DNA from 2 places in the Mycobacterium sp. 20KCMC460 genome. Region 2 is predicted to be linked to the other one. Evidence: predicted binding sites of a transcription regulator. Region 2 holds the regulator's gene; the other holds the start of a gene.
What was found. The regulator LexA, encoded in region 2, represses DNA repair genes until DNA is damaged. The targets are predictions, from matches to a motif close to CGAACANNTGTTCG.

Region 1 (15,807 bases), 110 kb from region 2:
GACGGCTATCCGCGGCCCGGTAAGACGGTGCTGTTCCTGGGGCGTTTCGACGAGCCACGCAAGGGCATGTCGACACTGCTGGAGGCGATGCCGACGGTGATCGAACGATTCCCCGACGTGCAGTTGTTGATCGTCGGCCGCGGCGATGATGACGAACTACGTTCGCAGGCAAGCGAGTTCGTCGAACACATCCGGATCTTGGGACAGGTGGACGACGACGGCAAGGCCTCGGCGATGTGCAGCGCCGACGTCTACTGTGCGCCCAACACCGGGGGTGAGAGCTTCGGGATCGTGCTGGTGGAGGCGATGGCCGCGGGCACCGCGGTGGTGGCCAGCGACCTGGACGCGTTCCGGCGGGTGCTGGAGGACGGCGAGGTCGGGCGGCTGGTGCCGGTCGACGACGCGACCGCGCTGGCCGAAGCGCTGATCACGGTGCTGGACGACGACGCACTGCGGAAGCGCTACGTGGTCGCCGCGCGGGAGGCGGTCCGGCGCTACGACTGGTCGGTGGTGGCCAGCCAGATCATGCGGGTCTACGAAACGGTGGCCGGGGCCGGCGTCAAGGTGCAGGTGGCCAGCTGATGGCGTGGCTGATCGCCGCGTTTGTCCTGCTGTTCGTGGTGCTGGTCGCCTTCGCGGCCTGGGGGTATCAGCGGGCGAACCGATTGAACCGGCTGCATGTGCGCTACGACCTGTCCTGGCAGGTACTGGACGGGGCGTTGGCCCGGCGCGCGGTGGTGGCCCGCGCGATCGCGATCGACGCGTACGGCAACGCGCCCGAGGGCAGACGGTTGGCGGCGCTGGCCGACGCCGCCGAGCGGGCGCCCCGCAGTGCACGCGAGACCGCGGAGAACGAACTCTCCGCGGCGCTGGCGATGGTGGATCCGGCGTCGGTGCCGGCCGGGCTGCTGGCCGAGCTGGCCGACGCCGAGGCCCGGGTACTGCTGGCCCGCAGGTTCCACAACGACGCGGTGCGAGACACCCTGGTGCTGGCCGAGCGGCGGATGGTGCGGTTGTTCCATCTGGGTGGAAGGGCGCCGCTGCCAACGTATTTCGAGATCGCCGAACGGCCGCACGCACAGGCGCACGCCCATCACGAGCTCAACCACCGCACCTCGGCGCGGGTGGTGCTGCTCGACGAATCCGGTGCCGTGCTGTTGCTGTGCGGCTCGGATCCCGCGATCGCCAATGCTCCCCGGTGGTGGTTCACCGTCGGCGGTGAAGTGCGGCCGGGGGAGCGGCTGGCCGAGACGGCCGCTCGGGAGCTGGCCGAGGAAACCGGGCTGCACGTGTCGCCGGCGGAGCTGTACGGGCCGATCTGGCGGCGCGACGAGGTATTCGAGTTCAACGGCTCGATGATCGACAGCGAAGAGTTCTACCTGGTGCATCGCACCCGGCGGTTCGAGCCCACGTTGGACGGACGCACCGAGCTGGAGCGCAGCTATATCCACGGTGCCCGGTGGTGTACGGCCCAGGACATTGCCGCACTGAACGCGGCTGGCGAGCGGGTTTACCCCCGCCAACTCGGCGAATTGCTGGCCGCCGCCAATGACGTGGCGGACAGCTCGACCGGCAGCGATACCGTTGTGCTGCAGTCGATTCGATAGTGGTTCGTGCCCCGCTAGAAGGGTGGTGGTTCGTCGTCGGGACTGGGTGGGGTGCATGCGGCGTAGTGCCAGTAGTCGGTGTCGGGGTTGTAGGCGGGGGTGGGGTCGGGGAGGCCGGCTGCGTGGCGGGTTTGGCGGTTGTGGCGGCGTTCGGCGGCTACGCGTGCGGCGTGGTGTTGGGCGCGGGTGCGGCGCCGGCGGGGCATCATGGTGTTGCGTTCGGCGCAGTAGTCCGCTGGGGTTTCGGTTTCGGGGCTGGGCATCCCGCCCACGGCCGCGCACAGGCTGGGGAACAGCAGGGCGCTGCCCGGGGTGCTGACGTGGACCTCACCGGCCGGGGAGGTCAGGATCAGGGTGCCGTCAGCGAGTTGTTTTTCCCGCCAGCCCCAGAACGATTTCACCAAATGATGTGTGCGGCAATAGCATTTGAGGTTGCCGGCGTGGGTGGGACCACCCTGGGCATACGGGATGGTGTGATCGACATCGCAGCGGCTGGCCGGCACCTCGCAGCCCGGCCAGCGACACGTCAAGTCCCGGCACCGCACGAAATCCGCCAGCGCAGCCGACGGCCGGTAACCGGGCTCGGGGGGCCGGTAGCCGGGATGGATCAACGGCACCTGCCGGGCACCCGCAGCGAGTTCGGCCAGCACTTCGGGGGTGATCAACCCGCCGGCTTCGAGCAGCGAGGCCGGGGTGGTGCCGGCGCCGGCCAGGGTGGCCTGCTCGGCGATCACATGAATGACCACCGCCGCGGTGGGGGTGCGCTGCCCGGCGGTGCACTCGGTGCGCCCGCAGCGACAGCCCAGCCGATCCGCCCCGGCCCCTAGCGCGCCCAGGGCATCGGCGCGGCGCTGGGCGGTGGTGCGCGGGTCGTGCGGGCACACCGTGGCCGCCAACGCGGTCAGCCGCGCGTCCAACGCGCGGGCATCCGGGGTGAACAACCCACCCTCGAGGTAGGTGATGCCCTCGTGGTCCTCGCTGAAGCAGACCTCGCGCTGCACGGCGCGGTCCTGGCGGCGGCGCACCGCATCCGCGTCGAGCCCGGCCACGATCGCATCGACCTTGCCCGCCAACCGGCCCGCGGTCAGCGAGGGCCAACGGGTCAAGTTGGCCGCGACCAACCCATCCACCCGCGCCAGCACCTCGGCATCGGTGATCAGATCCGTGCGCGAGACCACCGTGGCGAACGCGCAGAAATCGATGTCCCCGGCGCAGAACAACGCCGCCACTTTCGGCACCCGCTCGCGCATCGCGCGCGCCCAGCGCAGCTTGGTCTGCGCGCGGCGCTGACTGATCCGCAACCCCGCCGCCACCTCGGCGGCCACCGCCTCCATGGTGTCGATGGCCCACTGCTCGGTCTCCGCCGAGCGCGCCAACCGGTCTGCGAACAACCCGCCGATGGCCACCAACTGCGCGGCCACCGCCTGATTCTCCACCCGCGTAGCCGCACAAATCCCCGCCAACCAGCCCCGCGTCTGCTCGGTGTGGCCGACCAACGCCTCACGGTGATCCATCACACCGTCCATATAGGCGCGAAACCGCGCCAACTGCGCCTCCGACTCGGCACTCCCCGAGATCCGTTCGAACATGTGTTCGATACTACCACGTCCACCGCCTCTGGAACGGCCCGTCTCCGTTCTCGCTCAACGCAGCAGCCCGAGATCACCCAGCGCGTCGCTGAACCCCTGCACCGCGCCCTGCCCGAGCTGCGAGAGCACCACCGCCGGATCGACCTGCGGGAACAGCGCGAACGGCGTCGCCACGTCCTGGAAGCCGGTGCGGTCGTAGCCCAGCTCGACCAGCACCCGCAGATCGGGCTGGATCAGGTCGGCCAGCGGGTTCCCCAGCACCGGCAGGGCGCGTAGCGGCGCCAACAGCGGCAGATCGTGGGTGGGGATCAGGATGTAGGTGGTCAGGCTGCCCGGCGACACCGGCTGCACTATTCCCGACGCCAGCTGGGCGGCCGTCAGACTGTACGAAGGGTGGATGAGCGCGAAACCCAGCAGCGCGTTGGCCGTCGCGAACACGTTCAGCGGGTACTTCGGGAAGTCGGCGGCGCCGTCGTACTGGATCGCGTAATCGACGGTGGGGTAGGCGTTGGCCGGCGTCGCGCCGTTGAACGTGAAGCCGATGAACGGAATCGAAAAGCCTGGCAGTCGCGCCAGCAGGCCACCGTTGGGGCGGTCGGGGTTGGCGGTCAGGACGAAGGACAGCTCGTCGGTGCCCGGACGCACGCCGGCGGGCAGCGACTGCAGGTAACGCATCTCCATCGAGGCCACCACGGAACTCTGCGACAGCCCGTAGACGATGGTGTGCTGTCCCGCGGCGTGCAGGTCCATGATCGCGCTATTCAGGTATTGCACGCCCGCGGCCACCGATGCGTCCAGGGTCAGGCTGGTGGGCCCGGTGAGCGGAAACAGCTTGGACGGCGTCACCAGGAACTGGGCCGCATACGTCGGATGGTTCGGGCCGATGAAACTCTCGGCCATCGGGATCAGGCCCTTCCAGGGCAGCGGGCTGAGGCCGGTTCCGCCCATGATCAGCGCGGTGGTCGTCGGGGTGCCGGTACCCATCTGGCCTTCGTCGATGATCCGGACGCCGACGTTGCCGTCGCCGGGCAGCCCGATGCCGACAAGTCCGTTACCGATGTTGCCGATCCCGATGTTGAAGTCGCCGCGGTTGGAAACGCCGATGTTGCCGTTACCGGTGTTGCCGAAGCCGATGTTGTCGACGCCGGTGTTGCCGCTACCGAGGTTGAACGTGCCGTGCTGCCAGTCGATGGTGAGTGCGGGCAGTCCCGTCGCGGCGTAGGCCCGGGCGAGCTGGGTGACCACCTCCGACGCGGCGGCGTGGTAGCCGGCCATGACCGCCACGTCGGCGGCCCACATCTGCTCGTAGGCGGCCTCGGCGGCCGCGATCGCGGGTGCGTTCTGGCCGAGCAGGTTGGTCGCCACCAGCGACACCAGGGCAGAGCGGTTGGTGGCCACCGCTGCCGGATGCACGATGTTCGTTTGCGCCGCCTCGAACGCATCCGCTGCCGTTCGTGCCTGCGCAGCCGCTCGCTCGGCCTGCGTCGCTGCCGTCGTCAACCAGGCCAGATAGGGGGCGGCGGCGCGGGTCATCGCCTGCATAGCCGGGCCCTGCCAGGACCCATCGGCCAATCCCGCGGTGACCGAGGCGAACGAGCGGGCCGCGGCATCCAACTCCACGGCCAGGCCGTCCCAGGAAGCGGCCGCGCCCAGCAACGGACCCGGGCCCGCGCCGGCGAAGATGCGCGTCGAATTGAGTTCCGGCGGCAACACGGTGAAGTTCATCGCAACCGTCCAGGCGTCGAGCAGCAAAGCGACCTTATGCCAGGTCCGGCAGGTGTGCAGCAGAACAGCGGGAAGTTCGATTTGCCGGTGACCACTAGACTGAACCCCGGAATCCAGAGCCGAGGAGCGTAGTGAACACCCAGCAGAACGGGGCCCAGACCGGAACCGCCCGCGTCAAACGCGGCATGGCCGAGATGCTCAAGGGCGGCGTCATCATGGACGTCGTCACCCCTGAGCAGGCCCGCATCGCCGAAGGAGCGGGCGCGGTGGCCGTCATGGCGCTGGAGCGGGTGCCCGCCGACATCCGCGCCCAGGGCGGCGTCTCGCGGATGAGTGACCCCGACATGATCGAGGGCATCATCGAGGCGGTCACCATCCCGGTGATGGCTAAGGCCCGCATCGGGCACTTCGTCGAGGCGCAGATCCTGCAGAGCCTCGGCGTGGACTACATCGACGAGTCTGAGGTGCTGACTCCGGCCGACTACACCCACCACATCGACAAGTGGAAGTTCACCGTGCCGTTCGTGTGCGGGGCCACCAACCTGGGCGAGGCGTTGCGGCGCATCGCCGAAGGCGCGGCGATGATCCGCTCCAAGGGCGAAGCCGGCACCGGCGATGTGTCCAACGCCACCACGCACATGCGCGCCATCGGCGGCGAGATCCGCCGGCTGACGTCGCTGTCGGAGGACGAATTGTTTGTTGCGGCAAAGGAATTGCAGGCCCCCTACGACCTGGTTGTCGAGGTGGCTCGGGCCGGAAAGTTGCCGGTGACACTGTTCACCGCCGGCGGCATCGCCACGCCCGCCGATGCGGCGATGATGATGCAGCTCGGTGCCGAGGGGGTGTTCGTCGGATCGGGCATCTTCAAGTCCGGCGATCCGGCGCAACGCGCCGCCGCGATCGTCAAGGCCACCACGTTCTACGACGACCCCGACGTGCTGGCCAAGGTGTCGCGCGGGCTGGGCGAGGCGATGGTCGGTATCAACGTCGAGGAGATCGCGGAGCCGCACCGCCTCGCACAGCGCGGCTGGTAAGAACATTCCGTGGCGATCGAACAGATCCTCGATCTCGAGCAACTCGAGGTCAACATCTATCGCGGACGTGTGTTCAGCCCGGACTCGGGCCATTTCCAGCGCACGTTCGGCGGCCATGTGGCCGGTCAGTCGCTGGTGTCGGCGGTGCGCACGGTCGAGCCCGGCTTCCTGGTGCACTCGCTGCACGGCTACTTCATCCGGCCCGGCGACGCCAAGGCGCCCACCGTGTTCATCGTCGAACGCATCCGCGACGGCGGCTCGTTCTGCACCCGGCGGGTCAACGCCATCCAGCACGGGCAAACCATCTTCTCCATGTCGGCGTCGTTCCAGACCGATCAGGAGGGCATCAACCACCAGGACGCCATGCCGTCCGCGCCACCGCCGGACGGCCTGCCGGAACTGAGTTCGATGAAGGTGTTCGACGACGCCGGATTCAAGCAGTTCGAGGAGTGGGACATCTGCATCGTGCCGCGGGAGCAACTGCAGCCGGGCCCGGGCAAGGCCTCGACCCAGCAGGTGTGGTTCCGGCACCGCGACCCGCTGCCCGACGACCCGGTGCTGCACATCTGCGCGCTGGCCTACATGAGCGACCTCACGCTGCTGGGATCGGCCCAGGTCACCCACCTCGACGAGCGCGAGCATCTGCAGGTGGCGTCCCTGGATCACGCGATGTGGTTCATGCGCATGTTCCGCGCCGACGAGTGGTTGCTCTACGACCAGTCCTCGCCGTCGGCCTGCGGTGGCCGCGCGCTGTGCCAGGGCAAGATCTTCAACCAGTCCGGCGAAATGGTCGCGGCCGTCATGCAGGAAGGCTTGACCCGCTTCCCGCGTGACTACCAGTTGAATCCCCGGTGACGGCACCCAGGATCGGGGTACTCGCGCTGCAGGGCGATTCCCGCGAACACCTAGCCGCGCTACGCGAGGCCGGTGCCGAGGCCACGACGGTGCGCCGGCGCACCGAACTCGATGCGGTGGACGGTCTGGTGATCCCGGGTGGCGAATCGACGGCGATGAGTCACCTGCTGCGCGACTTCGACCTGCTCGAGCCGTTGCGCAACCGGTTGGCCGACGGACTGCCGGCCTACGGCGCGTGTGCCGGGATGATCCTGCTGGCCAGCGAGATTCTGGACGCCGGCAGCAAGGGCCGCGAAGCGCTGCCGCTGAACGGCATCGATATGACAGTGCGGCGCAACGCTTTTGGACGACAGGTCGATTCTTTCGAAGGTGACATCCCGTTCGAGGGGCTGGATTCGCCGGTGCGTGCGGTGTTCATCCGGGCGCCGTGGGTGGAACGGGTCGGCCCCGAGGTGCGGGTGCTGGCCCGAGCGGCCGGCCACATCGTCGCCGTGCGGCAGGACAAGGTATTGGCCACTGCGTTTCACCCCGAGATGACCGGTGACCGTCGGGTGCACCGGCTGTTCGTCGACATCGTCCGCGGGCGGGTCTAGGGCCCGTAATCGGGTAGCCGGATGTTCTCCGCGGCCACGCCACCGAACCTTCGGCCGAGGTGCTCGACGCTGGCCCGCACGGCGGGCTGCGCGACGGCACGCGCACCGGCATGCAGCATCCGGATACCCGCCCGGGTGCGGGGGTTGGCCCGGCGCAGCACCGCCGGCCGCACGTTTTGCGCGGCGCTGACATGCGGGCGCATGAAGTTTTCGTATCTGGACAGCGCCGCGGGGACGTCGTCGGTGCCTTATGCAGTGAGCGCAACGAGCCGTTGGTTGCGCGCGTCGATCTCCTCCTGAGTGGCCGGGACCAGGACGTCGCCGCCCGGGCCCGCGGTGCCCTGCGCATAGGTGACGTGCGGAAGCTGGTCGCGCTCGTATTGCCGGAACGCCGCCGCCACGTCGTCGCGGTGCTCGCGCAGCGCTTCGGCCAGCAGCCAGGCCCCGGTCATGGCCAGGCTGGTGCCGCGACCGGACAGGGGAGACGCGCAATACGCGGAGTCGCCGACCAGCACCACCCGGCCGCGGTGCCACGACGGCATGTGAATCTGGCTCACCGAATCGAAATAGAGCTCGGGGTCGCGGCACGCCGCATCGAGTAGCTCGGGAATCTTCCACTCGGCGTGGCCGGCGAAGGCGTCGCGCAGAATCTGCTGCTGCGCGGCCGGGTCGTGATAGTCGTAGTCGATCCATGGTGCCCGAAACATGAAGACCGCCAGCGCTTTATCGCGGTAGGTGGCTATTCCTGCCATCCGGCCGGGGTAGTTGTACATCGCTGAATGGCGCTCTTGCCGGATATGTCCGGGCAGGTCGGCCAGTGCCACGTAGAGCCCGAGGTGTCGCAGGAATCGCTCTTTGGGTCCGAAGGTGAGCCGGCGGGTGGCCGAGTGCATTCCGTCGGCGCCGACCACCACGTCGTAGCGCTGCCGCTCACCGGAGGCGAACTGCACGTCGACGCCGTCCCCGTCGTCGTGCAGCGCGGTGATCGACTCGCCGAAGCGCAACTCGGTGGTCGGGCTCAAGGCGGTGCGCAGCACGTGGGCGAGGTCCTCGCGCGGGATCTCGGTGTCGTCCGGGCAGTCGTTGAACTCGGTGTCGGGCAGTTCGGCGAGCAGGTCGCCGTTGCGGTCCACGAACTGCACGCGCTCGCTCATGTCCACCCGTCGGGCCCGGATGCCGTCGAGCACGCCCATCTCGGAGGCCACGGCGATGGCCTCGCCGCGGATGTCGATCGGGGAGCCGTTGACCCGCAGGTGGTAGGCGCGTTCGACGATGGTGACGTCGTGTTCGGCCAGGGTGATGCCACAGCTCAAGCCGGCCATTCCCGCGCCGGAGATCAGAATCCGCATCGCAGACCCCCTTCGTATAAGATACAAATCGTATCTAACCCACGCTAGCTCGATCGATTAGGAAACGCAATGTCTCTTAAGGGGGGCGAAGTTCCGCAGCGCCGGCGCGGCGAGGTGCTGGAGAAGGCGCTGCTCGACGCGGCGTGGGCCGAGCTGACCGAACGTGGCTACGACGACCTGACCATCGACGCCGTGGCCAACCGCGCCGGCACCAGCCGGGCGGTGCTCTACCGGCGCTGGCCGGGTAAGCAGGACCTGCTGTTGGCCGCCCTGATCCATCAGGTGAAATCCGACGTGGTGGCCGCACCCGACACCGGCAGCCTGCGTGGGGACATGCTGGCGTTGCTGCGCCGGGCCAACGAGGTGCGGTCTCGGCTGGCCACCCTGGTGTTCACCCGGCTGGGCGGCTACTACCGGGAGGCCGGCACCAACCTCGCCGAACTCTCCGCTTACGTGCAGGGCGGCCGCGAGACCGTCCTCGAGGAAGTCCTGGCGCAAGCCGTCGCGCGCGGCGAGATCCGGCCGGGCCAGGTCAGCGCACGAGTCGCACGGGTGCCCGTCGAACTGTTCCGCTATCAGTTGATGGCCACGCTGCAACCGGTTCCCGATCGTGAGCTCGAATCGATCGTCGACGAGGTGTTCATGCCGTTGGTGAGGCTCGGCGCAACCGCCACGTAGACTCGCTACGCGAACTTTTCACAGGGAAAGAGGTAGTCAGACCGATGAGCGGCCATTCCAAGTGGGCCACCACCAAGCACCAGAAGGCCGTCAAAGACGCGCGCCGCGGCAAGGAATTCGCGCGGCTGATCAAGAATATCGAGGTCGCCGCCCGGACCGGCGGCGGTGACCCAGCCGGTAACCCCACGCTCTACGACGCCATCCAGAAGGCCAAGAAGACCTCGGTACCCAACGACAACATCGAGCGGGCGCGCAAGCGCGGCGCCGGCGAGGAAGCCGGCGGCGCCGACTACCAAACCATCATGTACGAGGGCTACGGCCCGAACGGGGTGGCGGTGCTGATCGAGTGCCTGACCGACAACCGCAACCGCGCGGCCGGCGAGGTCCGGGTGGCGGTGACCCGCAACGGCGGCAACATGGCAGATCCGGGCTCGGTGTCCTACCTGTTCACCCGCAAGGGTGTGGTGACCCTGGAGAAGAACGGCCTGAGCGAGGACGACGTGCTGACCGCGGTCCTGGACGCCGGCGCCGAGGACGTCAACGATCTCGGTGACAGCTTTGAAATCATCTCGGAACCAACGGATCTGGTCGCCGTCCGGACCGCGTTGCAGGATGCCGGGATCGACTACGAATCCGCCGAGGCCAGCTTCCAGCCCTCGGTCAGCGTCCCGGTCGACGTGGAGGGGGCCCGCAAGGTGTTCAAACTCGTCGACGCGCTCGAAGACAGCGACGACGTGCAGAACGTGTGGACCAACGTCGATCTGTCCGACGAGGTGCTCGCCGCACTCGACGAGGGCTGACCTTAGGGTTGCCACCGGCTGACGGTGTGGACCACCGTCCCGCCGCCGGCGGATCGGCGGGGGTACAGGTGCCAGGTCTGCCATCGCCAGCCGGGGCCGTCGGGTTCGGCGGTAAGCGCGGTCAGCGCGGCATCGTCGCCGGGGAATACCCCACCGAGCCAACCGGTTTCGTGGGCGCACCGGTCGCGCAGTTCCTTCGCCAGGGCGCGGAAGGTGCCCTCGGAGTGCGCCTCGGTCAGTGATTCGAGGATGTAGCCGGGCGCCTCGGACTGCCCGGGCAGGTCGCCGTCGACCGCGCACGACACCTGTTCGGAGAAGCGTCGCGAGCCGTGCTCGACGGTCACGACGTGCGAGGCGCCCAACACCCCCAGTAGCAGCGTGCTGCCCCCGGGATGTGCCAGCCGAGAAGTGGCGAGCGGCTGTGGTGGTGGACCGTTGAGCGCCAGTGCCAGCCGGGCCCCGGAGACGTCGGCAGGGGTGACGGCAAGCTGATGGAGCGGCACCGGCCTTAACCTACTCATCGGTGCGTGTCCCTGCGCAGAGTTGTCGGACCTGGCCGCTAAGCTATCGAACAGCTGTTCGGAAACGACATGGGGAGCTGCGGTGCGGGTGATGGGCGTCGATCCCGGGTTGACGCGGTGCGGGTTGTCGCTGGTGGAGAGCGGGCGTGGCCGGCAGATCACCGCCCTCGACGTCGACGTGGTGCGCACTCCGTCGGATGTGCCGCTGCACCGCCGGCTGCTGGCCATCAGCGACGCGGTGGACCAATGGCTGGACACCCACCACCCGGACGTGCTGGCGATCGAGCGGGTGTTCTCCCAGTTGAACGTCTCCACGGCGATGGGTACCGCGCAGGCCGGCGGGGTGATCGCCCTGGCGGCCGCCAAGCGTGACATCGACGTGCACTTCCACACCCCCAGCGAGGTCAAAGCCGCGGTCACCGGCAACGGCGCCGCCGACAAGGCGCAGGTCACCGCGATGGTCACCAGAATCCTTGCGCTGCAAGCCAAACCGACCCCGGCTGACGCCGCCGACGCGCTGGCGCTGGCCATCTGTCACTGCTGGCGGGCGCCGATGCTGGCCCGGATGGCCGCCGCCGAAGCGCAGGCCGCCCAGCAGCGCGACAAGTACCTGGCGAAACTGAAGGCCGCCCGATGATCGCCTCGGTGCGCGGCGAGGTTCTCGATGTGGCGCTCGATCATGCCGTCATCGAGGCGGCCGGCGTCGGGTATCGGGTGAACGCGACTCCGTCGACGCTGGCCACGCTGCGTACCGGCACCGAGGCTCGGCTGATCACCGCGATGATCGTGCGCGAGGACTCGATGACGCTGTACGGGTTCGGTGACGTCGAGACCCGTGATCTGTTCCACACGCTGCTGTCGGTGTCCGGGGTGGGCCCGCGGCTGGCGATGGCGACCCTGGCCGTGCACGATGCGCCGGCCCTGCGGCAGGCGCTGGCGGACGGCGACGTCACCGCGCTGACCCGGGTGCCCGGCATCGGCAAGCGCGGTGCGGAGCGGATGATCCTGGAACTGCGCGACAAGATCGGTGCGGTGGCCGGTGCGGGCGCCGCACCCGCGGTCAACGGCCACGCGGTGCGGGGTCCGGTGGTCGAGGCGCTGGTCGGTCTCGGTTTTGCCGCCAAGCAGGCCGAGGAGGCCACCGATAAGGTGCTGGCCGCCGATCACGACGCCACGACCTCGACGGCGCTGCGGGCCGCGCTGTCGTTGCTGGGGAAGAAATGAGCGACGGCTTCGACGAATTCGGCGAGCGCGATGTCTCGCCGTTCCTGGCGGTCGGCGAGGGCGACATCGACGGCAGCCTGCGGCCGCGTTCGCTGCGCGAGTTCATCGGTCAGGCCCGGGTCCGCGAACAGCTGCAACTCGTCATCGAGGGCGCCAAGAACCGCGGCGGCACCCCCGACCACATCCTGCTGTCGGGTCCGCCGGGGCTGGGCAAGACCTCGCTGGCGATGATCATCGCCGCCGAGCTCGGCTCGTCGCTGCGGGTGACGTCCGGGCCCGCCCTGGAACGCGCCGGCGACCTGGCCGCGATGCTGTCCAACCTGGTCGAACACGACGTGCTGTTCATCGACGAGATTCATCGCATCGCCCGGCCCGCCGAGGAGATGCTGTACCTGGCGATGGAGGACTTCCGCGTCGACGTCGTGGTCGGCAAGGGGCCCGGGGCCACCTCGATACCGCTGGAAGTCGCGCCGTTCACTCTGGTCGGCGCCACCACCCGGTCCGGTGCGCTGACCGGGCCGCTGCGCGACCGGTTCGGCTTCACCGCGCACATGGACTTCTACGAGCCCGCCGAATTGGAGCGCGTGCTGGCCCGTTCGGCCGGAATCCTGGGCATCGAACTCGGTGCCGAAGCCGGCGCCGAGATTGCGCGGCGCTCCCGCGGCACCCCGCGCATCGCCAACCGGCTGCTGCGCCGGGTCCGCGACTACGCCGAGGTCCGCGCCGACGGCGTCATCACCCGCGACGTCGCCAAGTTCGCGCTGGCGGTCTACGACGTCGACGAGCTCGGTCTGGACCGGCTGGACCGCGCGGTGCTGACGGCACTCACCCGCAGCTTCGGGGGCGGGCCGGTGGGGGTGTCGACGCTGGCGGTGGCGGTGGGGAGGAGGCCGCCACCGTGGAAGAGGTATGCGAACCATTCCTGGTGCGCGCCGGCATGGTTGCGCGCACACCGCGCGGCCGGGTGGCCACCGCGCTGGCCTGGACGCACCTCGGCATGACGCCACCGGTCGGCGTGAGCCAGCCGGGACTGTTCGAATAGGTGGGCATGCTTCAAGGCTTCGGGGCGCGGGTACCCACCTCGGTACCTATCGAGGAGATGCCATGAAACACATCGAGGACCGCCCCGTCCGCGGACGTATCCCACGCTCGCGTGGCGCGGTGACCGGATTGCTTTTAGTGCTGCTGGGCCTGTGGGGTGCACTGATCCCGTTCGTCGGGCCCAACTTCGACTTCGCCTACACCCCGGGCCAGTCCTGGACTGCCGCCCGCGGCTGGCTGGAAGTGCTGCCTGGCGTGGCCACCGCAGTTGGTGGACTGCTGCTGATCGCCTCCCGCAGTCGCGCCGGCGGGATGCTCGGCGGCTGGCTGGCCGCTCTGGGCGGCGCCTGGTTCGTGGTGGGCGGTGCGTTCGCGCCGCTGCTGGGCATCGGCTCGGTCGGCGACCCGGTTGCCGCGACCGAGCGCAAGCGGGCGGTGCTGCAGATCGCGTACTTCTCCGGTCTGGGTGTGCTGATCGCCTTCCTGGCCGGTGCCGCGGTAGCTCGCCTGGCCGTCCGGCTGGCGCGTGATGTCCGGCCGGTGGCGCAGCCGGTCGAGGCGGTGCCGTCGCAGCAGTACAGCGGCTTGGTCGAGCCCGACCGCGACGCGCAGCAGACCGACGTGTTGACCACCCCCCGCGAGCAGTACGCGCCGGCCGGCGAGGCCGAGCCGAAGCGCGGGCTGTTCCGGCGGCACCGCACCCCGGTCGCGCATCAGTAGCACGCACGGCACAAGAAAGCCGGTCGCCCGCAGGCGACCGGCTTTCTTCGCGTCTACTTACAGCAACCCGAGCAGCTGCAGATCGGTGATGTACTTGACGATCACCGCCGGCGTGACATGCGGAATGTCCTTGTCGGGGCCGATCTTGGCTTCCTGCACTGCCGCCCGGAACCGGTCGGTCGGGGCCATCGAGCCGTTGATCGGCTTGTCGGGCCGCTGGTAGTTGTGCAGCAGCGGCAGCAACGAGTACTGGCGCTGACGCTCAGGCAGGGCCCGCAGCGACGTCTCGAACCGCTGCAACCACTCCTGGTAGTCGTCGATCCGGTCGATCGCATACCCCGCGTCCACCAGCCAGTCGATGTACTCGTCCAGGCCGATGCCGTCGTCGTAGGGGTTCATCACGTGGTACGTCTGGAACCCGATGTCGGGCACCTGCGCACCCAGCGTCGAGATCGAGTCGGCGATGAACTCTACCGGCAGCCCGTCGTAGTGGGCACGCTGCCGGTTGCCGTCAGCGTCCAGCTCGTAGAACGACTTCGGCGCGATGCCGGAGGCGACCACGCTGAGCATGGTCCGGGTGAACATGTCCGGCAGGTTCAGCTGACCCGCGTAGCTGGTGTCGGCCAGGATCATGTCGCAGCGGAACACCGCGACAGGTAGCCCGCACAAGTCGTGCGCCTCGCGCAGCAGCACCTCGCCGGCCCACTTGCTGTTGCCATAGCCGTTGGCGTAGCTGTCGTCGATCTTGCGGGTTGCGCTCATCACCCGGACGTCGGCGTCCTCGACGAACTTGCCCGGGGCGATCTGGTCCCCGACCCCGATCGTCGACACGTAGGTGTAGGGCTTCTGCTTGCCGGTCAGCGCGACCCGGATCAGCTCGGCGGTGCCCAGAGCGTTCGGCCCGAACAGTTCGCTGTACGGCAGCACGTGGTTGACCAGCGCGGCCGGGTCGACGATCAGGTCGACGGTGTCGGCCAGCCGCTGCCAGGTCGCGGCGTCCAGGCCCAGGTTGGCCTCGCCCTTGTCGCCGGCGATCACCTCGAGGTGATCGGCCGCCAGCTCCTGGTAGTGGGCGAGCAGCTTGGGGTCACCACTGTCGAACGTCTTGTCCAGACGCGCGCGAGCGTCCGCATCGGACTTGGCCCGCACCAGGCAGATGACCTTGCCGTCCACCAGATCCATCCGCTCCAGCCAGTCCAGCGCCAGGTAGCGGCCCAAGAATCCGGTGGCACCGGTCAGCAACACGGTGCGGACTTCGGCGGCCGGCCCGGGCAGGTTCGGTGCCGCGGCCAGGGTCGCCGCGTCGATGAACTTGTCCAGGGTCAGGTCGCTGGCATGCACCTCGGTGGCGCCCTTGCCGTGTACGGAAGCGAAGGTGGGCCGCTTGGATCCGCCCTGCTCGGCCTCGATGTAGGCGGCGATGGCGGCCAGGTCGTTGGCCGGGCTGACGATCACGCCGACCGGCACCTCGACGTCGAAGATCTCGTTCAGCAGGTTGCCGAACGTCAACGCCGACAACGAGTCCCCGCCGAGGTCGGTGAAGTGCGCGTCGGGGGACACCTCGGCGCTGGCGGCGCCCAGCAGGGCGACCGCAGCCCGGGTGACGGTGGTCAGTACCGGCGCGTCCTTGCCGGTGCGGCGAAGTTCGCTCAGCTCGTTGGCCTGGCCGGCGGCCAGGTCGGCGTAGAGCTGTTCCAGCCGCTCGCCGTAGTGCGCCTTGAGCTTGGGCCAGGCCAGTTTGCGGATGCCGGTCAGCAGGCCGTTCTCCAGGGTGAAAGGCGTGGTTTCGATGATGAAGTCGCGCGGCACCTCGTAGGACTGCAGGTTGGCCTCGCGGGCCACGTTCTGCAGCGAGTCGGCGATCAGCGGCTTCAACTCATCGACCGAGTACCGGGACAGGGCATCTTCGGTCGGCACCACCACCGCCAGCAGATACGGGTGGGCACTGTTGCCGTAGACGTAGATCTGCCGGACCAGCGGGCTGTTGCCGAATGCCGCCTCCAACTTGGCGACGGTGACGAACTCGCCCTGCGCCAGCTTGAGCACGTTGTTGCGGCGGTCGACGTAGACG
Region 2 (15,807 bases):
GAGCTCGCGCTCGAAGATCGATCCGCGCTGCGCCGCGTCGCCGGGCTGTCGACCGAACTCACCGACGTCTCCGAAGTCGAATACCGGCAGCTGCGCCTGGAGCGGGTGGTGCTGGTCGGCGTGTGGACCGAGGGGACCTCAGCCGACAACCAGGCCAGTATGGAGGAGCTGGCGGCGCTGGCCGAAACCGCTGGCTCCGAGGTCCTCGAAGGCCTCATTCAGCGCCGCGACCGCCCCGACCCGTCCACCTATATCGGCTCCGGCAAGGCCCAGGAGCTGCGCGAAGTGGTGATCGCCACCGGCGCCGACACGGTGATCTGCGACGGCGAGCTGTCCCCGGCCCAGCTGACGGCGCTGGAGAAGGCCGTCAAGGTCAAGGTCATCGACCGCACCGCGTTGATCCTGGACATCTTCGCCCAGCACGCCACCAGCCGGGAGGGCAAGGCACAGGTAGCGCTGGCGCAGATGGAATACATGCTGCCGCGCCTGCGCGGCTGGGGTGAGTCGATGTCGCGGCAGGCCGGCGGTCGCGCCGGTGGCAGCGGTGGTGGGGTGGGCCTGCGCGGCCCGGGTGAAACCAAGATCGAGACCGATCGGCGCCGCATCCGCGAGCGGATGTCCAAGCTGCGCCGCGACATCAAGGCGATGAAGCAGGTGCGCGACACCCAGCGCAGTCGCCGGCTGCACGCCGACATGGCGTCGATCGCCATCGTCGGGTACACCAACGCCGGCAAGTCGAGCCTGCTCAACGCGCTGACCGGGGCGGGAGTGCTGGTCCAGGACGCGCTGTTCGCCACGCTGGAGCCCACGACGCGGCGCGCCGAGTTCGAGGACGGCCGGCCGTACGTGCTCACCGACACCGTCGGGTTCGTGCGGCACTTGCCCACCCAGTTGGTCGAGGCGTTTCGGTCCACTCTGGAGGAGGTGGTGGACGCGGACCTGCTGGTGCACGTCGTCGACGGCTCCGACGTCAACCCGCTGGCCCAGATCAGCGCGGTTCGGCAGGTGATCTCCGAGGTCATCGCCGACCACGACACCGCGGCGCCACCGGAGTTGGTGGTGGTGAACAAGGTGGACGCGGCAAGCGGCCTGATGCTGGCCAAGTTGCGTCACGAACTGCCCGGCGCCGTCTTCGTCTCCGCGCGCACCGGGGAGGGGATCGACGCGCTGCGTGTTCGGATGGCCGAACTCGTGGGTCCGACCGACGCCGCGGTGGACGTGGTGATCCCCTACGAGCGCGGTGACCTGGTCGCCCGGCTGCATGCCGAGGGTCGGGTGCAGCAGGCGGAGCATCAGGCGGACGGCACGCGGATCAAGGCCCGGGTGCCGGCGGCTCTGGCCGCCACCCTGCACGATTTCGGTCGGGGGGCCTGACCGCTGCGATCAGCCGTCGGGGCGTCCGGCCACGCCTGCCGCCGACCAACCGCCCGGTTGGTATATGTTGGTGGCAGGTCTGCCAAATTTTCGCTACCCGGAGGTCGCACGCATGAGCGGTGCCGTCAAATACCAGCGCACGCTTTTCGAACCCGAGCACGACTTGTTCCGCGAGTCCTACCGGGCCTTTCTGGACCGCCATGTCGCGCCTCATCACGAGGAATGGGAGAAAGCCAAGATCGTCGACCGCGGCGTATGGCTGGAGGCCGGCAAACAGGGCTTCCTCGGGATGGCCGTCCCGGAGGAGTACGGCGGCGGCGGCAATCCGGATTTTCGCTACAACACCATCGTCACCGAGGAGACCACCGCCGGACGCTACAGCGGCATCGGGTTCGGTCTGCACAACGACGTCGTGGCGCCCTACCTGCTGAAGTTGACCAACGAAGAGCAGAAGCAGCGCTGGCTGCCCAAGTTCTGCACCGGCGAACTGATCACCGCGATCGCGATGACCGAGCCGGGTACCGGCAGTGACCTGCAGGGCATCAAGACCAGGGCGGTCAAGCAGGGCGACCACTACGTCCTGAACGGTTCGAAGACGTTCATCACCAACGGCATCAACTCCGACCTGGTCATCGTGGTCGCCCAGACCGACCCCGAGAAGGGTGCGCAGGGCTTCAGCCTGCTGGTGGTCGAGCGCGGCATGGAGGGTTTCGAGCGGGGCCGCCACCTGGACAAGATCGGTTTGGACGCCCAGGACACCGCGGAGCTGTCGTTCACCGATGTGCACGTGCCCGTCGAGAACCTGCTCGGCGAGGAGGGCCTCGGCTTCATCTACCTGATGCAGAACCTGCCCCAGGAGCGGATCAACATCGCGGTGATGGCGGCCACCGCCATGGAAACCGTGCTCGAACAGACGCTGCAGTACACCAAGGAACGCAAGGCGTTCGGCAAGCCGATCGGCAGTTTCCAGAACAGCCGGTTCCTGCTGGCCGAGTTGGCCACCGAGGCGACCGTGGTGCGCATCATGGTCGACCAGTTCCTGGCGCTGCACCTGGAAGGCAAGCTGACGGCCGAGCAGGCCGCGATGGCTAAGTGGTACTCGACCGAGAAGCAGGTCCAGCTGATCGACCGGTGCCTACAGCTGCACGGCGGGTACGGCTACATGCGCGAATACCCGGTCGCCCGGGCGTATCTCGATGCTCGGGTGCAGACGATCTACGGCGGCACCACCGAGATCATGAAAGAGATCATCGGCCGCGGCCTAGGCGTCTGACCTCCGCCCAGGCATCGGCAAAGTCCCCTCGCCACCCCAGCTCGCCCGGGAGTTCCGCACGCCGCGTGTTCGCGACACGAGCGCGGCACGGCATCATTTCGACATCGGCTCGGTATCCGTTTCCGTAATATCTACAATTTGACTTCGCATTTCTCGTTCGCAAGAGCAAAGTAATGCGAGCCCGGCGACGATGCGGACCGTTGCGGGGAAACGGCCCACGGCGGTGAATCCGCCGGCTCGCCAGGTGGGCAGGGCATCGGCTGGGAGGCTTGGTGAACGGGCAGAGAGGTCAATTGAGCAGGCTGTTCGGGCGGGCGTTACTCGGCTTGGCGGCTACTGCGCTGGCCGTCACGCTGATGGCGCCGACCGTCTCGGCGTCCCCGATCGGCGATGCCGAGGCGGCCATGATGGCCGCTTGGGAGAAAGCCGGCGGCGACACGTCGACGCTGGGAGCCCGCAAAGGCGACGTATATCCCGTCGGGGACGGATTCGCACTGGAATTCGACGGCGGCAAGATGTTCTACACGCCGGCCACCGGCGCCAAATACATGTTCGGACCGATCCTGGCCAAGTACGAGGCGCTGGGCGGTCCGGCAGGCAGCGATCTGGGTTTCCCGACCATCAACGAGGTTCCCGGCCTGGCCGGACCCGACAGCCGGGTCAGCACCTTCGCCGCCAGCGACAACCCGGTGATCTTCTGGACCCCCGACCACGGCGCGTTCGTGGTTCGCGGCGCGCTCAACGCGGCGTGGGACAAGTTGGGCAGTTCGGGCGGCGTGCTGGGCGCCCCGATCGGTGACGAAACCTACGACGGCGAGGTGACCTCCCAGAAGTTCACCGGTGGCGAGGTGTCCTGGAACCGCAAGACCAAGGAGTTCACCACCAATCCCGCGACCCTGGCCGAGCAGCTCAAGGGCCTGCAGGTAGCGATCGACCCCACGGCAGCCATCAACATGTCCTGGCGCGCCGCCGGCGGAGCGAACGGCCCATTGGGCGCCAAGAAGGGCGGTCAATATCCGATCGGCGGCGACGGGATCGTCCAGGACTTCAACGGCGGCAAGATTTTCTTCAGCCCGGCCACCGGAGCCAATGCGGTCGAAGGGCCGATTCTGCAGAAGTACGAGGCGGTCGGGGGACCGGTCAGCAGCGACCTGGGTTTTCCCACCGCCAATGAGGCCGACGGCGGCATCACGCCCGCCAGCCGGATCGCGACATTCTCCGCCGCCGACAAGCCGGTGATCTTCTGGACGCCCGATCACGGCGCGTTCGTGGTGCGCGGTGCCATGAAGGCCGCGTGGGACAAGCTCAAGGGCCCCACCGGGAAACTCGGCGCCCCCGTTGGGGACCAGACCATGGACGGCGACGTGGTGTCGCAGAAGTTCACCGGCGGCAAGATCTCGTGGAACCGCGCCAAGAACGCCTTCAGCACCGATCCGTCGAACTTGGCGCCGTTGCTGTCCGGCCTGCAGGTCGCGGGGCAGAACCAGCCGAGTAACTCCGCGTCCCCGCCGCCGGCTAAGAAGTTCACCTTCCACTGGTGGTGGCTGGTCGCGGCCGTACCGGTGCTGCTGCTCCTGCTGATGTTCGTATTGGTGTTGGTGGGCATGCGCCGTCGCCGCGCCGCCGGCCAGGTTGTACCCGAGTACGAACGAGAACCGGAACTCGATGTGGGCGCCGGCTACGAGCCCCGCGCCGACGTGCCCTGGGGGCACGACGACATCGACTACGGTTCCGAGCGATTCCCGCCCGTCGACGAGCAGTTCGAGGAGCATGCCGACTCCGGTCCGGCCGGGCGGGTCAGCTGGTCCCGGGGCGGGCTGGTCGGCGGCGCGGAGCCCGGCCGGGACGTCGGCGGCGACATCGATCGCGACGTTGCCGACGCTGAGCCGCGCCTCGACGACGAGTATGACGACGAATTCGCCGAATATGCGGCTGTGGGCGACGAGGGTTACGAGTCGGGGGAGCTCGCGGAGTTCGGCGACGACGAGGATCCCGACGCGGTGGGCACCACTCCGATTCCGATCGTGACGCGCAGTGCCTCCGGCGAGTTGATCGTGGAGGAACCGGCGGCCGCCGAGCCCGTCACGCCGGAAGTTTTCGAAACCGACGTCATGGTGCCGCAGACGCACTTGCCCGGCATCGGCGTGCCGGAAGTGGATGCGCTGGAAAGCGATGTGCCGGAGAGCTTCCCGGACGATGAGTACCTGAACGACTTCTACGCCGACGCCGAACCCGCCGATACTGAATCGGCTGCTGCCGAATCCGCTTTCGCCGAACACGCTTTCGCCGAAAACGCAGCTGCGGAGTCCGCCTACACCGAATCCACATATGCCGAAACCGACGAGACCGAACCCGCCGACGAGGAGTCGCCGGACTTCGCGTCTCCGCCGGAGGCCGCCCCCGTCCCCGAGGTTCGGACGGGCCGGCATGCAGCTGCGGAGCCAGCCGGGTACACCGCGGAGGCCGATACGCCGTATGCGGCTGCGCCGCGGGCCGAGGCGCCGGTGGCAGTGCCCGCGGGCAGCGCCGCAGTGCGTCCCACCATCCATCTGCCGCTTGACGATGACCCGTATCGCGCGCCGGACGGCTATCCGATCAAGGCCAGCGCCCGGTTCGGCCTGTACTACACGCCCAGCAGCGTGCTGTACCACGACACCTTGGCCGAAATCTGGTTCGCCACCGAGGACGCTGCCCGAGCCAATGGCTTCGTGCGAGCTGATTAAGCGCTCGCGCCGGCGCCGGGTTAGACCTTGCGGATAACGGTGACGACTTTGCCGAGCACGATCGCGTCGTTACCGGGAATGGGATCGAACGCGGGGTTGTGCGGCATCAGCCACACCTGACCGCCGGCCCGCTTGAACGTCTTCACGGTCGCTTCGCCGTCGATCATGGCGGCCACGATGTCACCGTTGTCGGCGACGTTCTGCTGACGCACGACCACCCAGTCGCCGTCGCAGATCGCGGCTTCGACCATCGATTCACCGACAACCTTGAGCAGGAACAGCGTCCCTTCCCCGACCAGCTCGCGCGGCAGCGGGAAGACGTCCTCGACGGCCTCTTCGGCGAGGATAGGACCGCCTGCGGCGATCCGTCCGAGAACGGGGACGAAGGTGGGTTCTGGTAATGCGTCGGAACCGGCAACGTCGGTAACCGGCGGTGTCACTGCGTCATCGGCGCCGCGCACGTCAACCGCGCGCGGTCGGTTCGGGTCGCGGCGTAGGTAACCTTTGCGCTCCAGGGTGCGCAGCTGATGTGCTACTGACGACGTCGACGTCAGGCCCACCGCGTCACCGATCTCGCGGATGCTCGGCGGATACCCGCGGGTGGTCACCGAGGAGCGGATTACTTCCAGGATGGTGCGCTGCCGCTCAGTCAGCGCGTTGTCGACCGCGTGCAAGCCCGAGGTGTCGTTGCTGTCGCTCATGGCTCCGAATGTAACCGCATCCGCGTCAAGAATCAAACATGTGTTCGACCGGCGCGTCGGGGTCCGGATCGGGCGCGTCGATCTGCGCAAATTCGTCGAATCACAAGTGTGTAACTTACCGATGGATCGGGTATTTAACAGTCACCAGCTGGTTGCACCGACTAAACCCTGTCGGTGGTGTGCTCTACCGTTTTGCTCGTGCGACACGCCTCGCTCAAATGTTCGGATATCGAACACATGAGCGACTAGTGTCGAACACACGAGCGATATGTAGTCGACCGGAGGGAACGGCATGACACTCATCTACGCGGGTCCGCACCGCAACGGCAGCACGCAGAGCCCGCTGAACAGGCCTGTCAACAGGCCCGCCAGTGAGTCTCCCTCCTATCGGGCGGGGCGCAACCGGTCGGTCCGGCCGGGGCCGGCCCCGACCCGCCGGTGCGCCGATGCAGTACTACGGCACCGGCGTCGTTCGGTCCACCGCCACGCACCACCGCCGGCCGGTCAGCGTGCGGACGACGATCGGCCTGGCTCTCCTCGCCGGGGTCATCACCGTCTGGCTGGGGCTGATGGCGAACTTCGGCAGCATCATCAACGGTGACTCGGCCGAGTCGACGAGCAAGATGCCTGCCGCATTGGCCGTGGTGCGAGTCGAGCCGGGGGAGTCTTTGCAGGACCTGGCCGCCCGGGTCGCTCCCGGCGCGCCCGTTCACGACGTCGTCGAACGCATCCGCGACCTGAACGCGCTGGACTCGGGGTCAGTCTCGGCGGGGCAGACACTGATCGCGCCGGTCGGCTGACGTCCATCGCCGCCGCAGCTTGAATAGGTAAGCGCACCAGCGCTTTTCCACTACCAGAGATCGAGGAGGATCTACTCCTAGCGTGCGCATTGGCCCGGCTGAGCGGCGCACGGGTACTCTCGGGGTGTTCTGCGGACCCCGTAACGTCAGCGCGGCGAAGGAGCGGCCATGCATTGCCCGTTCTGCCGGCATCCCGACTCCCGAGTGATCGACTCCCGGGAAACCGACGAAGGCCAGGCAATTCGTCGTCGTCGATCCTGTCCGGAGTGCGGACGCCGGTTCACCACCGTGGAAACCGCGGTGCTCGCGGTAGTCAAGCGCAGCGGCGTCACCGAGCCGTTCAGCCGCGAGAAAGTCATCAGCGGTGTTCGGCGGGCCTGCCAGGGGCGCCAGGTGGACGATGACGCCTTGAACCTGCTGGCTCAGCAGGTGGAAGATGCCGTGCGGGCCGCCGGGCCGGAGGTGCCCAGTAACGAGGTTGGCCTGGCCATCCTGGGTCCGCTGCGCGACCTCGACGAGGTGGCCTACCTGCGCTTCGCCTCGGTGTACCGATCCTTCTCGTCCGCAGACGATTTCGAGCGCGAGATCGAGGCACTGCGGGCTCACCGTAACGTGTCGGCGCCCAACTGAGCAGGCATCGGTGACGCCGGAACTGCACCCCGAACTGGCCGAGCTGGCCCCGCTGCTGGGTACTTGGGCGGGAAAGGGTTCCGGTGAGTATCCGACGATCGAACCCTTCGAATATCTCGAAGAGGTGGTGTTCTCCCACGTCGGCAAGCCATTCCTGATCTACGGGCAAAAGACCAGGGCGGTCACCGACGGGAAGCCGCTGCACGCCGAAACGGGCTATCTGCGGGTGCCGCAACGCGGTCACCTCGAGCTGGTGCTGGCGCATCCCAGCGGTGTCACCGAGATCGAGGTCGGTAACTACTCGGTCAGCGGTGACGTCATCGAAATGGAGACGGTCACCTCCGATATCGGTCTGACGCCGACAGCCAAACACGTAACCGCCCTTGGGCGTTCCCTGCGAATCGACGGCGACCAGTTGTCCTATTCGCTGCGCATGGGTGCGGTCGGTCAACCCGTGCAGCATCATCTGTCGGCCGTGCTACACCGCAAATCCTGACCGGCGTGCGCGTCAATCGATCTGTCGCACAGTGTCTTCGGTGACGCGGCCGGCGATCCGGACCCATGTTCGCGGACTCCAGCGGGTTTCGATCACCGATCCGTTGCCCTGCGTGATCACCAGATCCCTGCTCAGGTAGTCGGTCAGCCGCATGGCCGCCGAACCGGTTGCCTGGTCCTCGGCCACTCCCAGGTTGGCGGCGAACATCCGGGCCCGGACAGCCCCGGCGGACCGGTCGGCCCAGGCCCAGAGGTAGTGCGCGACATCGTCGGAGTAGTCGGCGGGATCGGCGGACACGACCGCGTCCGGTGACTCCAGATCGTGGATGGCGAAGTCGGGTGCCCACTCCGCGGGTGCCTCGATGGCGGTGCGATCGTCCTCGTAGCTCACCTGCACCAGGCCGGCCGGCACCTGCAGAGTGTTGACCGGCAATCCGCGTTCGCGTAACCACCACGACGCGCCGACGGTCGGGTGGCCGGCGAAGGGCAGCTCGATTAGCGGTGTGTAGATGGTGGCCTGAGCCGAAGTGGAATCGGCGGTCGGCATCTCGACGAAAACCGTTTCGCTGTAACCTAATTCGGTTGCGACGCGCTGCCGTTCGGTGGCATCGACCACGTCGGCGTCCACCACCCCCAACGGGTTGCCGAACCTGCCGTCGGAGTCGGTGAAGACCCGCAGCACGGTCACGTCGACGGTCATGAAGCTTCTGACCTAGGTTGCGCTGCGCTCGTCGGCTCCCATGGCGTTGAGCACCGCGACTCGGGTGTCGGCAGGCCCGGTGATCGTGCGCTCGCCGCCACCGGAGCGAAGCAGTTCCCGCAGCGCGGCCTGGTCGTATTCGGGGGGCACGGTGCTGTCGATGAATCGCTGCACGACGTCGAGGAACCGGGCCGGGTCGTCGTGGAAGGGGAAATGGCCGGCGTCGGAGAATATCTCGATCCGAGAGCCGGGCATCGCGGCGTGGGCCATGTAGGCGTGCTGGACGGGGATCACGGAATCCTTTTCGCCCCAGACGATCTGCACCGGGATGGCTTCGGTCAGATAACATCGGTCCAGCATTGTGACGATCTGTCCGCGCCAGTCCACCACCGCTCGCAGCGTGCGGGTGAACGCCGACGAGGCGGTCGGCTCGGGCAGGTCGTTCAGGATCCGCAACATGTTGGGCAGATCGCGGCCGATGGCCGTCGAACCCAGCGCGCGGCCGGCCAGCTGGCCGAGCAACTGAACCGCCGGCAGCACCATCGGCAGCCGCAACAGCGCCAAGGCTTCAGCGCCCATCGGCAGCGACGCGAACCGCAGCGCGATGTTGACGTCCTTGGTGACGCCCCCGGCGCCCACCAGGATCAGCCGGTCGACCAAATGTGGAAACTGGTAAGCGAATTGCATCGCCACACCGCCGCCCAGAGAGTGCCCGACGATGGTCACCCGCTCGATGTCGAGCACGCTGAGCAGGTCGCGCATGCCGTTGGCGTAGGCAGCGGCCGAGTAGTCGGCGCGCGGCTTGTCGGACTTGCCGTGCCCCAACAGGTCCGGGGCGATCACGGTGAAGCGCTGAGCCAGTTTGGCGTGGATCGGCGCCCAGGTCGTCGAATTGTCGCCGATGCCGTGGATCAGCAGGATCGCCGGACCGGACCCCGCTATCCGGAAGGCCCGCTTGTAGCCGTGGATGGTGCGGTACTGCAGCGACGGGGATGTCACTTCCCGCACCGGGCGAAGATTGCGCGTCCGCTCGGGCATGTCGCCAACCTCGTTGTCGTCAGGACGTCACGCAGCGTTAGCCCGTGTCGTCGTCGTCACGCTTCTTCTCGGCCTGCTGAGCCAGAAAACGCTCGAACTCTGCTCCGAGTTCATCTCCGCTAGGCAGGTCCTCGTCTCGCGTCAGCAAGGACCTGTTTTCCTGAGCGTCGATGAACGCATCGTACTGGCGCTCGAGTGCCGTCACCACTTGAGCGACTTCCGCGCTCGCCCGAACCTGTTCGTCGATTTTGGCCCGGATCTCGGCGGCCGCCTCGGCCAGCGCCGTCAGCGGCAGTTCCAGAGAGCCCGTCTTGGCGACCTGCTCGAGCAATGCCTGCGCTGCCGCGGGATAGTCGGTCTGGGTCAGGTAGTGCGGGACGTGGACGGTGAATCCGACGACCTCGTGGCCGTGCTGGGCCAAGCGGTATTCGAGCAGGTTGGCCGCGCTTCCGGGGACCTGGATCTCGGAGATCCACGGTTGAAAGTCGCCGATGAGGTCCGGGTTGTTGGAGTGTGCGGTCATCGTGACGGGCCGGGTGTGCGGGACGGCCATCGGGACGGTGCCCAGACCGATGGTCCGTCGCACACCGAGCCGCTCGGACAGCAGCCGCACCGCGGTGATGAAGCGTTCCCATTTCAGGTCCGGCTCCATGCCGGCCAGCAGCAGGAACGGGGTGCCGACGCTGTCGCGCAGCGCGTACAGACTGAGCTCGGGGTCGTCGTATTTGGTGAAATGGTCGGTCTTGAACGTCATCAGCGGCCGGCGGGAGCGGTAGTCCAGCAGTTCGTCGATCGCAAAGGACGCCACCAGCTCGGTGTCCAGGGCCGCTTTGAGGTGCGCGGCGGCCAACCGGATCGCATGGCCGGCGTCGGAGAAGCCCTCCAGTGCGTGTACCAGCACCGGTCCGCGGCCGTCGGACGCCGACAGTTGAGGCGCCGGGAACTCCAGCTCATACATGCCGGATTGCCCGGGCTGGTATTCCTGCGCCTGCCCGGGCGTGTGGTCGGACCGTGCTTCATCCTCGTACATGGGTGGAGCCTCCTCTCGGGGGTCTCAAGGCGTATCCAGGGTGCCCCAAACAGTCTCTCTCAATCGCTGGTGGAACGTGCGATTGCGTCAGCGGAATTTGCTGACACTCGTATCAACGCATCAGGGCGAATTTCTATTCGCTTGCTGCGTTCAGCGCAGGAACTGGCTGAGGGCGCGCATCTTGTTCGTGACATCCAGGGCGGCGACCTTGTAGGCCTCGGAGAACGTCGGGTAGTTGAACACCGCGTCGACCAGGTAGTCGACGGTTCCGCCGCATCCCATGACGGCCTGCCCGATGTGGACCATCTCGGTGGCGCTGGTGCCGAAGATGTGCGCTCCGAGCAGCGTGCGGTCGCGGGTGGACACCAGCAGCTTGAGCATGCCGTAGGAGTCGCCGGCGATCTGTCCGCGGGCGAGTTCCCGGTAGCGGCACACTCCCACTTCGTAGGGGATCGAGTTTTTGGTGAGCTCCACCTCGGTGGCTCCGACGTAGGAGATCTCCGGGATGGAGTAGATGCCGATCGGCTGCAGCGCGGTGATGCCGTCGGTCGATTCGCCGAAGGCGTGGTAGGCGGCCAACCGGCCCTGGTCCATTGAGGTCGCCGCCAGCGCCGGGAATCCGATGACGTCGCCGACGGCGTAGATGTGTTCGACTTTCGTCTGGAACTGGTCGTCGACGAAAATCCTGCCGCGATTGTCGGTTTCCAGGCCCGCGTTCTCCAGGCCGAGGTTCGCGGTCTGGCCTTCGCGCCCGGCGGAGTACATGACGGTCTCGGCGGGAATCTGCTTGCCGCTGCCCAGCGTGGTGACGGTGCCCGCGGCGCCGACGTCCACCGCGGTCACCTCCTCGCCGAACCGGAAGGTCACCGCAAGGTCGCGCAGGTGGAACTTGAGCGCTTCGACGATCTCCGGATCGCAGAAATCGAGCATGGTGTCGCGTTTTTCCACCACCGTCACCTTGGTGCCCAAGGCGGCGAACATCGACGCGTACTCGATCCCGATCACCCCGGCGCCCACCACGACCATCGACGCCGGCAGCGATTTCAGGTCCAGGATGCCGTCGGAGTCCAGCACGCGGCGCTCGTCGAACTCGACTCCGGACGGTCGCGCCGGTTTGGTGCCGGTGGCGATGACGATGTAGTCGCCGCTGACCGTCACACGCTCACCCTGGGAGTCTTCCTCCACCAGGATGGTGTGCGGGTCGACGAACCGGCCGTGGCCCAGGACCAGGTCGATGCGGTTGCGCATCAGCTGTGAACGCACTACGTCGACCTGCTTGCCGATCACATGCTGAGTGCGGGCCAGCAGGTCGGCCGGGGTGATCTTGTCCTTCACGCGGTAGCTCGCGCCGTACAGTTCGCGCTGGCTCATTCCGGTCAGGTAGACGACCGCCTCGCGCAGGGTTTTCGACGGGATGGTGCCGGTGTTCACGCAGACCCCGCCGACCATCCGGCCACGCTCCACGATCGCGACCGACTTGCCCAACTTGGCCGCGGCGATGGCGGCCTTCTGTCCGCCTGGCCCTGATCCGATAACGACCAGGTCGTATTCGCGCATGGAAGTCATGAGATAGACGATAAGGCCCACAGTCGCGACTTTCTCCACAAGCGGGCGCCGAATCACGTTGTGCGAGCACCAACTGACGGTGCCGGTCGTCAGCGTGGTCGTCATGACGAAGCATCGAAACGACTTTGAACTGAACCGCCCCGGCTCGTTGATCGCCGCGCTGCCCGCCATCCTCGGCTTCGTGCCGGAGAAATCGCTGGTCTTGGTGTCGTTGGAGCGCGGTGGATTGGGCGCGGTGATGCGAGCCGACCTGGACGAGGGCCTGATCGACCGGGTGGACCAACTGGCCCAGGTTGCCGCCGGCGCCGAGCCGGAAGCCGCGATCGTAGTGATCGTCGATGCCGAGGGTGCGCACTGTTCGGTGTGCAACGAGGAGTATCGGCGGCTGTGCGAAGCGCTCAACGATGCCCTTGCCCGGTACGACATCGAGTTGTACGCGGCGCATGTGGTCGACGAGATTGCGCGCGGCGGGCGCTGGCACTGTGTTGACGACTGCGGTGCCCACGGGGGGGTCGATGATCCGTCGGCGTCACCGCTGGCCGCGGCGGCGGTGCTGGACGGCCGCCGCCTCTATCCCCGGCGTGCCGACCTGCAGGCGGTGATCGCGCAGGACCCGCTACGTGCGGCCGCGCTGGCACCGGCGGTCGAGAAGGCGGCCAAGGTACGGGAGAAGGCGCGCCGGGCAGACGCCGCGGGCTGTTGCCGTAACGACGTTGAGAACGTCTTGGCGGTCGCTGCCCGCTTCATGGACGGCCAATCGTTGTCGGATGCCGAAGTGGCTCGGCTGGGCTGTGCCCTGACCGATACCCAGGTGCGCGACACGCTCTACGCCCTAGCCGTCGCCGAGAGCGCCGACGCGGCGGAGTCGTTGTGGTCGGTGCTGGCGCGGCAGCTGCCACAGCCGTGGCGGGTGGAGGCCCTGGTGCTGCTGGCGTTCAGCGCCTACGTCCGCGGCGACGGACCGCTGGCGGGGGGTGTCGCTGGAGGCCGCGCTGCGCTGCGACCCGGATCATCGGATGGCGGGGATGCTGGATACGGCGTTGCAATCGGGGTTGCGGCCCAACGAGATTCGGCGCCTGGCCAACACCGGGTATCAACTGGCCGAGCAGCTCGGAGTGCGCATGCCGCCGCGGCAGAAATACCGCCGGCGCGCCGGTTAGGGGACTGGCGGGTGGATCAGACCTTTTCGACTTTCACGGCGTGGGCCATCTCATGCGGCAGGGTGACGTTCTCGTGACCGGGGATCACGATGGTCACCCCGCCGCCGGGGCTGGTCTCCACCGTGACGCGCGCGTTGGGCACCACACCGGCGTCCTTGAGCCTGGTGATCAGGTCGATGTCGCCCTGGACGTGTTCGGTGAGCTGGCGGACGACGACGGCGACCGGTGCCCCGCCCGGCAATTCGGTCAGGCGGACCAGGTCGGCGTCCGCGGCGCGGGACTCCGGGCCGACGCCGAGGTCCAACAGACCCGGGATCGGATTGCCGAACGGGGAGGTGGTCGGATTGTCGAGCACCTTGACCAGCCTGCGCTCGACGTCCTCGCTCATCACGTGCTCCCACCGGCATGCTTCGGCGTGCACTTCCTCCCACGGCAGCCCGATCACGTCGACCAGCAGGCGCTCGGCGAGGCGGTGCTTGCGCATCACCGCGATGGCCAGTGCGCGGCCCTTGTCGGTGAGCTCGAGGTGACGGTCACCTGCCACGCGGAGGAGCCCGTCGCGTTCCATCCGCGAGACGGTCTGGCTGACGGTGGGCCCGCTCTGTTCGAGGCGTTCGGCGATCCGGGCACGCAGCGGCGTCACGCCCTCTTCTTCGAGGTCGTAGATCGTTCGCAGGTACATCTCGGTGGTATCAACCAAGTCGTTCATTTAGCATCCTCCGTTGCCGCCGAGTCTACTTCGCCAGCCGCGCGAGTGGTTCGTGCAAAACGCCCCACCGCAGCAGTATGCCCGCCGCGCAACCGCGGCGGGCACACCGTCTCCGATAAAGCTTGCCAAACTACATCGGCTGCTCCGACATTGGCCTCAGCTGGCGTAGGACCGCAACCGATCAGCCCGCTCGCCGTGGCGCAACTTGCACATGACATCGCGCTCGATCTGCCGCACCCGTTCCCGGGACAGTCCGAACAGCTTTCCGATCTGATCCAGGGTGCGCGGCTGGCCGTCGTCCAGGCCGAAGCGCAGGCGGATCACCTGGTGCTCACGCTCGTCGAGAGTGGCCAGCACGCTGCGGATGTCGGTGTGCAGCAACTCGGCGATGACCGCGTTCTCCGCCGACATAGCCTCGGCGTCCTCGATGAAATCACCGAGCGGGGCCTCCTCTTCGGAGCCGACCGGCATGTCCAGGCTGACCGGGTCGCGACTGTGCTCGAGCAGATCGTTGATCTTCTCGACCGGAATCCCGGACTCGGTGGCGAGCTCCTCGTCGGTGGCCTCGCGCCCCAGGTTCTGGTGCATCTCACGCTTGATCCGGGCCAGCTTGTTGACCTGCTCCACCAGATGCACCGGCAGCCGAATGGTGCGGCTCTGGTCGGCCATGCCCCGGGTGATGGCCTGACGGATCCACCAGGTCGCGTACGTGGAGAACTTGAAACCCTTTGTGTAGTCGAACTTTTCCATCGCGCGGATCAGACCCAGGTTGCCTTCCTGGATGAGATCCAGCAGCGGCATGCCGCGGCCGGTGTAGCGCTTGGCCAGCGAAACCACCAGGCGCAGGTTCGCTTCCAGCAGATGACGGCGTGCGGCCTCACCATCGCGCACCACCGCGGCCAGGTCGCGTTTCCGATTCTCGCCGAGGCGCTTTCGGGTTTCCAGCAGATGCTCGGCGTAAAGGCCGGCCTCGATGCGCTTGGCCAGTTCGACTTCGTCAGCGGCGTTGAGCAACGCCGTCTTGCCGATGCCGTTCAGATATACGCGAACGAGGTCAGCTGCTGGGCTCTGAGCATCCAGATCGCCGTCAATGCGGCTTGTGGTCGCCCTCTTTGTGGCATCGGCCATTGCGCCCTCCCGGTTGGCTTGACTTGTAAGTGGTTAACGAGAAGCCCGGTCGCAGAGTTCCCACGAGGTTGCGATCTCACACGCTGTGACGTGCAGAAATACAGAGGTGACCTGAGAATGTGCTGAGAAGTGAGGCGAGTGGACCGGTTAGTCGGAACTGTCCGGGTCGATCGTCTGCCATTCCGCCTGCGCCGGGCGTCGCGGCTCGAGCGCCGGCCGCTCCGCGGTCGGGAACAACGGCGTCCGCCCCCGACCGTCGTCGAAGCGTCGCGGTTCTTCGGCGCTGCGCGGCGGGCGGTCGTTGGCGATCAGCACCGCCATCCACGGCAACGGTATGGAGGCCGCCACGATCAACATGCAGATGAGCCCGTTGTGCCAGGCGCCGTAAGCGAACGCGGCCAGCAGCAGTGCGGGGATCCGGAATGCCATCAAAGTCAGGTATTTACGCACCCGCGCCCGATGCTGCTCCTCGTAGGAGGT

Region 1: the regulator LexA is predicted to act here: its motif matches at 3,190-3,203, upstream of MKCMC460_RS12180 (HNH endonuclease signature motif containing protein).

The regions. Positions count from the first base shown of each region.
Region 1 covers NZ_AP025524.1:2,570,215-2,586,021, forward strand. The annotation lists gene MKCMC460_RS12170 (glycosyltransferase family 4 protein) at 1-582, shown strand, start outside; gene MKCMC460_RS12175 (NUDIX hydrolase) at 582-1,607, shown strand; gene MKCMC460_RS12180 (HNH endonuclease signature motif containing protein) at 1,622-3,133, opposite strand; gene MKCMC460_RS12185 (PE-PPE domain-containing protein) at 3,251-4,921, opposite strand; gene pdxS (pyridoxal 5'-phosphate synthase lyase subunit PdxS) at 5,053-5,955, shown strand; gene tesB (acyl-CoA thioesterase II) at 5,965-6,810, shown strand; gene pdxT (pyridoxal 5'-phosphate synthase glutaminase subunit PdxT) at 6,807-7,403, shown strand; gene MKCMC460_RS12205 (hypothetical protein) at 7,400-7,606, opposite strand; gene MKCMC460_RS12210 (FAD-dependent monooxygenase) at 7,652-8,752, opposite strand; gene MKCMC460_RS12215 (TetR/AcrR family transcriptional regulator) at 8,822-9,430, shown strand; gene MKCMC460_RS12220 (YebC/PmpR family DNA-binding transcriptional regulator) at 9,475-10,230, shown strand; gene MKCMC460_RS12225 (DUF2617 family protein) at 10,233-10,733, opposite strand; gene ruvC (crossover junction endodeoxyribonuclease RuvC) at 10,834-11,388, shown strand; gene ruvA (Holliday junction branch migration protein RuvA) at 11,385-11,975, shown strand; partial or broken gene ruvB (Holliday junction branch migration DNA helicase RuvB) at 11,972-13,017, shown strand; gene MKCMC460_RS12245 (hypothetical protein) at 13,080-13,736, shown strand; gene car (carboxylic acid reductase) at 13,794-15,807, opposite strand, start outside.
Region 2 covers NZ_AP025524.1:2,456,028-2,471,834, forward strand. The annotation lists gene hflX (GTPase HflX) at 1-1,374, shown strand, start outside; gene MKCMC460_RS11535 (acyl-CoA dehydrogenase family protein) at 1,487-2,647, shown strand; gene MKCMC460_RS11540 (LGFP repeat-containing protein) at 2,920-5,370, shown strand; gene lexA (transcriptional repressor LexA) at 5,391-6,071, opposite strand; gene MKCMC460_RS11550 (LysM peptidoglycan-binding domain-containing protein) at 6,518-6,871, shown strand; gene nrdR (transcriptional regulator NrdR) at 7,040-7,501, shown strand; gene MKCMC460_RS11560 (peroxynitrite isomerase) at 7,512-7,997, shown strand; gene MKCMC460_RS11565 (PhzF family phenazine biosynthesis protein) at 8,010-8,696, opposite strand; gene MKCMC460_RS11570 (alpha/beta fold hydrolase) at 8,709-9,734, opposite strand; gene MKCMC460_RS11575 (proteasome assembly chaperone family protein) at 9,772-10,764, opposite strand; gene sthA (Si-specific NAD(P)(+) transhydrogenase) at 10,915-12,321, opposite strand; partial or broken gene MKCMC460_RS11585 (DUF4192 domain-containing protein) at 12,434-13,490, shown strand; gene ideR (iron-dependent transcriptional regulator IdeR) at 13,507-14,199, opposite strand; gene sigB (sigma-70 family RNA polymerase sigma factor SigB) at 14,356-15,327, opposite strand; gene MKCMC460_RS11600 (DUF3099 domain-containing protein) at 15,475-15,807, opposite strand, start outside.